2 regions of the Nicoliella sp. ESL1106 genome follow, and region 1 is predicted to be linked to the other one. Evidence: predicted binding sites of a transcription regulator. Region 1 holds the regulator's gene; the other holds the start of a gene.
The links. The regulator NrdR, encoded in region 1, represses ribonucleotide reductase genes. The targets are predictions, from matches to a motif close to ACACNATATATNGTGT.
Positions count from the first base shown of each region.

Region 2: the regulator NrdR is predicted to act here: its motif matches at 1,702-1,717, upstream of pnuC (nicotinamide riboside transporter PnuC).

Region 1 covers NZ_CP196340.1:1,191,527-1,194,957, forward strand. The annotation lists gene dnaI (primosomal protein DnaI) at 1-145, opposite strand, end outside; gene ACSVI6_RS05065 (DnaD domain protein) at 166-1,572, opposite strand; gene nrdR (transcriptional regulator NrdR) at 1,572-2,057, opposite strand; gene coaE (dephospho-CoA kinase) at 2,076-2,666, opposite strand; gene mutM (bifunctional DNA-formamidopyrimidine glycosylase/DNA-(apurinic or apyrimidinic site) lyase) at 2,659-3,431, opposite strand, start outside.
Region 2 covers NZ_CP196340.1:205,780-209,210, reverse strand. The annotation lists gene ACSVI6_RS00915 (DNA cytosine methyltransferase) at 4-1,164, opposite strand; gene ACSVI6_RS00910 (hypothetical protein) at 1,288-1,515, opposite strand; gene pnuC (nicotinamide riboside transporter PnuC) at 1,732-2,454, shown strand; gene ACSVI6_RS00900 (deoxynucleoside kinase) at 2,486-3,106, shown strand; gene ACSVI6_RS00895 (metal ABC transporter substrate-binding protein) at 3,156-3,431, opposite strand, start outside.

The DNA of each region.
Region 1 (3,431 bases):
AATGGCGAACCGCATCGTTACTAATATGATGTTCATTAATAAACTTTTTAACATCAGGATCAGAGCAAGCTTGATTCATTAAATCACGGTAACTACTTTCATTGCCAGTATGATTTTTCAACACGTTCTGTAATTCTTCTTCCAACTTTTTAATATTTACACCCCCTAATTATCTTCACGGAATTTTCTAAGCATTTCCTTGCCCTTCTTTAGGCTTTCCTCACTGATTGGCTTTACATCGGGTTGATAGTCCTTTCTTAGCCAATATGGGACCGGCTTTTTGACCATTGGTTGCTTTCTGCGATAGCCACCATTTCCCTGAAAATTACGGCTACCATTATTACTGCTAGCCTCTTTTTTACGATTGTAATCCTTAATGGCAAGCATTGCATCCCGCGTCGTTTTAACATGATATTTTTGAACCCACTCGTTTGCGATTCGTTCAAAGCTATCTTGATAAAGCTGGGTTTTGTTCATATCCACTAAAATGTGGTAGACCAACATATTGATTACGCTCGTGTTCATTACGTTACGGTTCAACATTTCTTCAATCATTTTATTTTCAGAACTGGAGGGAAAACCACCCAGTTGATGTTTTAAATTCTGTAAAAATTGAAGTGGTGGAAATTGATTTACATTTTTTAATAGTAATTTTTCCTGATCACTAAAATCATCATTTTGAGTTTCAGCATCATTATTAGCACTTTGATTAGGTGGCACCGATTGTTTTACTGGCGCTTTTTGATACATCCGATTGACCAAAATCTTTAATTTTTCAGGATCAAAAACATTGTTCTTAATGTTAGTCGACTGAATGATCAACCTAGCCAATGAGAGCTCGTCAATGCCATACAAACGGTGTTCATTCAAGATTAAATTATAGTTCTTTTTCACCTGATCAATCCGCACATACGACTTTGCAACACTGTCTAAGACCAATTGAAAATCAAAATCATCACTAGCCGTTAATTGAGGCTGTGAATTAGGGGTTGGTTTCTGGGTATCATTCAAATCGTATTCTTGCTTTAAATTACCAATCGTATTCGGTTGATTGGTGAGTTGATCAGCATCGATCTGAAATGAATCCAAGAAATCTTGAGTAATTTCTGACGCATGTTCCATTGGAAAGGGCTTGATCAACAGGCGGTCGGCAAGCTCGTGATACATCTTTTCACCAATGTTTTCCAATAGTGCCAAGCTTAATAAATCGTCATTAAAAAACTGGCGATTCGTTAGTGGGGGCACTAGTTGATATAACATTATCGGTTTAGCATCCGTTGGTTGCACGAACGTTTTCAAAAGCCCCGCCCCTTCTAATTTGATGCGACATTCCGTAAACTCCCTAAAATCAAATTGAAGAAACGAAAATAAGTCATAGTGAGAGCGTTGTCTATAATCAACCTTTTGTTCATTACTATATCTCCAAAACAAGCGAATCAATGCAGTCGCATTGCAGCCAATTATTGGTTGATACAACAAATCAATGGATTCACTCGCTAAATCAGATAATCGTTCATTTTTAACAACAATAAAGCCTGCCTGAGGATCATTTTGTGTTAATTGATTAGCCATTATTTATCATTATCCTTTGATTCCTTATCATGATCACGGTTCATGACTTCTTTCATTTCATTATAAAATACCGTCATATCCTTAAACTGCCGATAAACACTTGCAAAACGAATATACGCAATTTCATCAACATCTGATAAAGCCTTCATCACATACTCACCAATTAGTTGGCTGGAAACCTCTGTTTCGCCGATCGATCTAACCTTAGCTTCAACTTCATCAACGATTTTAGTCATTTTATCCATTGAAACGGGTCTTTTCTCGGCAGAGCGAATAATCCCGCGTAACATCTTATCACGACTAAATTCCTCACGATTCCCATTATGCTTAATCACTAATAGTGGTGCCGACTCAATTCGTTCAAAAGTGGTATAGCGATATCCACATTTTTCACATTCACGGCGTCTTCTAATTACAGTCCCATCATTGGTAGGTCTGGAATCAACTACCTTTGAACTATTTTTATGACAATGGGGACATTTCATCTTAATCACCTCATCGTTTTATCGTAATTTATCCAGTAATTTTAACACTTGTTGGCTAGTTTGACTAATCGAACCTGAGTTATTAATGACCACATCTGCTAAATTTTGCTTAATTGATTGCGGCCACTGCTTACCAATTAAACGAACTGCTTGTGCGGTACTAATGTGATTACGCATTTTAAGTCGCGAAACTTGAATTGTTGGATCACATGTAACCATCACTACCAAATCAACATAATTTGCATACCCTAATTCATATAACAAAGGTGCATCTAAGACCACCAAGTCAATTTGTTTTAGGCTATAATCATGAATTTGATCTAAAATCATCCCACGAATGTATATATCCATCGTCCGATTCAATAACAACAGTTTAGCAGGGTCTGCGAAAACGATTTCCCCCAAGCGTTTTCGATCGATGGAATATTCGCCCGCAATCTCATTGCCAAATTTTTCTACAAGCTCATTATAACAATCGGTCCCCCTTAACTGGAGGGTGTGGGCAATTGCATCCGCATCGATAATTGGAACGCCATGGGCTGACAATTCCCTACTAACGGTCGATTTACCAGTCCCAATGCTACCAGTTAAGCCTAATAACTTAGTCATTAGCACTTACGATTCGTTGACAATTGGGACAAAAGCTAGTCCCCCGTTGAGCAACTTTGATTTTTTCAATCGGGGTTCCACAACATTCACAAGGTTGGCCCTTTTTGCCGTACACATGCAATTGACTTTGGAACTGGCCTGCTTCACCAAAGGCATTCGAATAAGAATGAACGGTCGTTCCATGCCCCTTAATTGCCAGGGCAATTTCTTTAATAATATTCTTCCGTAATTCGCTGATCTGTTCATCTGAAATCAAATTAGTCTGTTGTTCTGGATGAATTTTACTCATCCAAAGGACCTCATCAGTATAAATATTACCTAATCCAGAAATATGGTCTTGGTTCAATAAAAATGGCTTGATTTTCCCACGACTTTTATTCATGATCCGTTTCATGTAATCAAACGTTAAATCTGATTCGGTTGGTTCGGGACCAATCGTTCCTAATCCTGAAAGGGTCTTTTCGTCACCATTTTTAATTAAATACATACGACCAAATTTCCGACTGTCGTTATATCTTAATTCCCGACCATCGGCCAAATGCATAATAATATGGGTGTGCTTACTAGGCTTAGTGCCGTCTTTTTCAACGTCGTACTTACCTTCCATTCGTAAATGTGAAACAACGGTATGCCCATTGTCCAACCTAAATAATAGGTACTTCCCCCGTCTGTCAATCTTAGTAATTGTACTATCAGTTAGGCAGTCGATAAATGTTTTCGGTTCTACGTTTAGCATCTTAGGGTAAATTACATCAACACTTTTGA
Region 2 (3,431 bases), 560 kb from region 1:
TTTCTATATTAGATTTAACTGGATAGTAGCATGGTTTCCCTTGACGTCTATTTTTTTGTTTCGCAAAACATCTTTTATGTTTTTGGAAACTGCTTTGATCATTGGGATTGAAACACTGTTTCCCATTTGTCTGTACATTTGGGTTCTTGAAACTGGAATTATGAAATTATCTGGAAAACCTTGTAACCTCTTACATTCTAGTTCTGAAAGTAACCTTATTCCAGTTTCACCACCCTTTACAAACGTCCCCGTTAATCGTTGTATTTTGTGATAGCTAGCGTTTAAAGTTTTTGCGTATTTTTTAGTGTTTTTATCTACGACAAATGGATGCCCGTCATCCTTTTTGAATAAGTAGTTTTTTTGCAAATTTTTAGAAATAGAATATCCAGTGGGATTATCTTCTAATATTTCCCCAACGTAAGTGTTTTGATCATTACTATCTGGGAAGTAAAAATTAGAGCTATCGATGTCTTTTCTGAAACCGACAATTATTACTCTTTTTCTGGATTGGGGAGATCCATAATCGGTTGCTTGTAAGACCTTGTGGTAGACGTTATATCCACTATCTACTAGTGATTGCCTAATTATCTCGAATGCTTGCCCCTCTTGGATCGTTAATAAGCCGGGAACGTTTTCTAAAAGAAATGCCTTGGGTTTGTGGTGCTTAATAATTCTTAGGACATCAAAAAATAATGTGCCTTGCGTTTTGTGCTTAAACCCTTCTCTTTTACCGATACTGCTGAATGGCTGACAAGGAAAGCCGGCTAATAATACATCAAAATTTGGGATATCCTCAGCTTTGATTTTAGTAATATCACCGAATGGTTTTTCTTTAAAATTGGCCTCGTAAGTTTGCACTGCAAATTTATCCCATTCGCTTGAAAAAACACACTGAGTTTGTTTATCGTTTTCACTAAATCCTAATCTAATTCCACCGATTCCAGCAAAAAGGTCGATATACCTTATTTTTTGGTCATGACGGTCTTCGATATCATCATTGTTTGCTACTTTCTGATCTTGGTTTGTGTATTTATTTAAAATGTAATTTACCTTTTCAGAGAATGTTTTAATGCCATTTATGTTAGTGCCATTAATTTCTTGGTAAATTAGATCGCTTAAATAAACAGTATGGGGTTTTTTACTATTAATGTCTTTTTTAGCCATAGGGCATCCCTCCTGCGAGATTATAAAAGCCATTATATCAGCAATGTTGAAAGATTACAAACCACCAACGGCTAAAAAAGTTCCGTATGAATATTGATTCAAATTGGAAGGGCAGTTCACCACTTATTTTTGTTTCCGTTTGTGTCTTTCAATAATACTTTCACCGATTTGAATCAAAACGGCAGATACTAAGCCTTGAATGGCATATTTGCCCATTTCAAAAATATAAAAATGAATGTCGTAAGTGTGATTGACGATCAAATCGAAACATCCCCGCATTACAAAAATGATTAGGCAGGCAATCAGCATTAAAATTAGCCAGAGAAAGGCGACTCCCTTGATAAAATTCATGTTGTTCCCTCCAATATTAATATGCATGACAATTCTTATCCTGGTTATTTTAAAATTAGCATGCTTAAAAAAATACTCCGTTCCCGATCTAATCGTTCAATCCCTAAGATTGAAATCGATTTTAAATTCTGTATAATAGAACGAGTTGATTAAAATAACTATATATAGATATAGATAGTTATTTTAATACTATATATTGTGCTAGGAGCTTTTCAAATGAATTATTTTAAGTGGCTATGGAGCCAATTACTAGGTTGGAACGTCCAATCATACATCCTACTGTTCTTTGGGTTGGGGTTTAACTTAGCGTTAACGCTCAGCAGTCCGATTACTACGATTAGTATCGTAACGTTCATTGCTGGGGCACTCGGGTTAACCTGCGTGCTAGCGATTAACAACGCCAAACCGATCAATGGATGGTTGGGATTGATCAGTGCGATCTTACTAATTGCGGTTGCGTTTAGCGCCAAGAACTACATGGAAATTGTGATGCAGCTCAGCTACATCGTATTGTTAGATGTGCCAGTCCTGTTAATGCCGAGCTGGAATCAAGATGCTGAAAACAGGATTTCTGGTCTGCGGGGCGAAACTACTGCTCAGACTTGCAAGAACTGGTTTCCATACGTAATTGGCTTTGTTATTGTCGTGTTGATCATGCACACGTTATTGACCAGTTTAACTGATAGTCCACGGCCATTGATCGACTCGATTTCAGCAACGACTGGAATCATGGGTGCGATCCTAACCACGTTGAAGAAACGCGAAACCTACTATTTCTGGTTGGCACAAGGGGTGCTATCAGTGATTCTGTGGGGAATTACCGCAGCACAGGGGAGTGCTTCACCAGTCCTATTCGTAACCTACATGCTCTACATCGGTAATGATATCTTGGCGTTTACCAAGAGTCCATGGTTTGCCAAGCGTTTAGCAACTAAGTAATCACTTAATTTGAAAGGGGCAGATTATGACAATGATCGTATTAGCAGGAACCATCGGTGCGGGCAAGTCATCGTTGACCGAACGGCTGTCCAAACACCTGGGCACCAAGGCGTTTTATGAACCAGTTGGCGACAATCCTGTGTTGCCACTGTTCTATCAGGATAAGCAAAAGTACGGCTTTTTGCTGCAAATTTATTTTTTGAACAAACGCTTTGAGATGATTAAAAAGGCGCAACAAGATGATAATAACGTCTTGGACCGCTCGATTTACGAAGATGCGTTGTTCACCGACTTGAATCATAAGTTGGGCAACATCAATGACACTGAAGCCGCTGTTTACCATGACTTGTTGGACAACATGATGGAAGAATTGCCATACGCAGCCAAAAAGAAGCGGCCCGATATGCTGGTCTACATTGAAGTCAGTCTGGAAACCCAGTTAAAGCGGATTCACCAACGGGGGCGGGACTTTGAACAGTCTGATGACCTGTTGGAATACTACCGCGAACTGCGGGTGGCTTATCAGCAGTGGTTTGAGAACTACGACATTAGTCCGAAGTTAAAGATCAATGGTGACAAGTACGACTTTGTGAATAATCCTGATGATTTAACTGCGGTGTTGACACAAATTGATGCTAAATTAAAACATTAAAAATAGATTGGCACTCATTTTTGAGGACCAATCTATTTTTAGTTATTGCTTATTTTGCTAACCCATCGTGGATGTGATCTAGGTTCCACTTCATCATTGAGTAGTAGGTGTCACCATCGGTGCCTTCCTTCGCAAGTGAATCGGTGAAAATCTTGGAATAGATCTTGATGCCTGTTTCGGATGAGACCTTGTCCATTGATTTTGGTGAAACTGATGATTCAACGAAGAGGTGTTTTACATCGTACTTTCTGATGGCAGCTAGGACGCGGCGCATTTGTTCTGGGGTCCCTTGGGATTCGGTGTTGATTTCCCAAATGTAGACCGG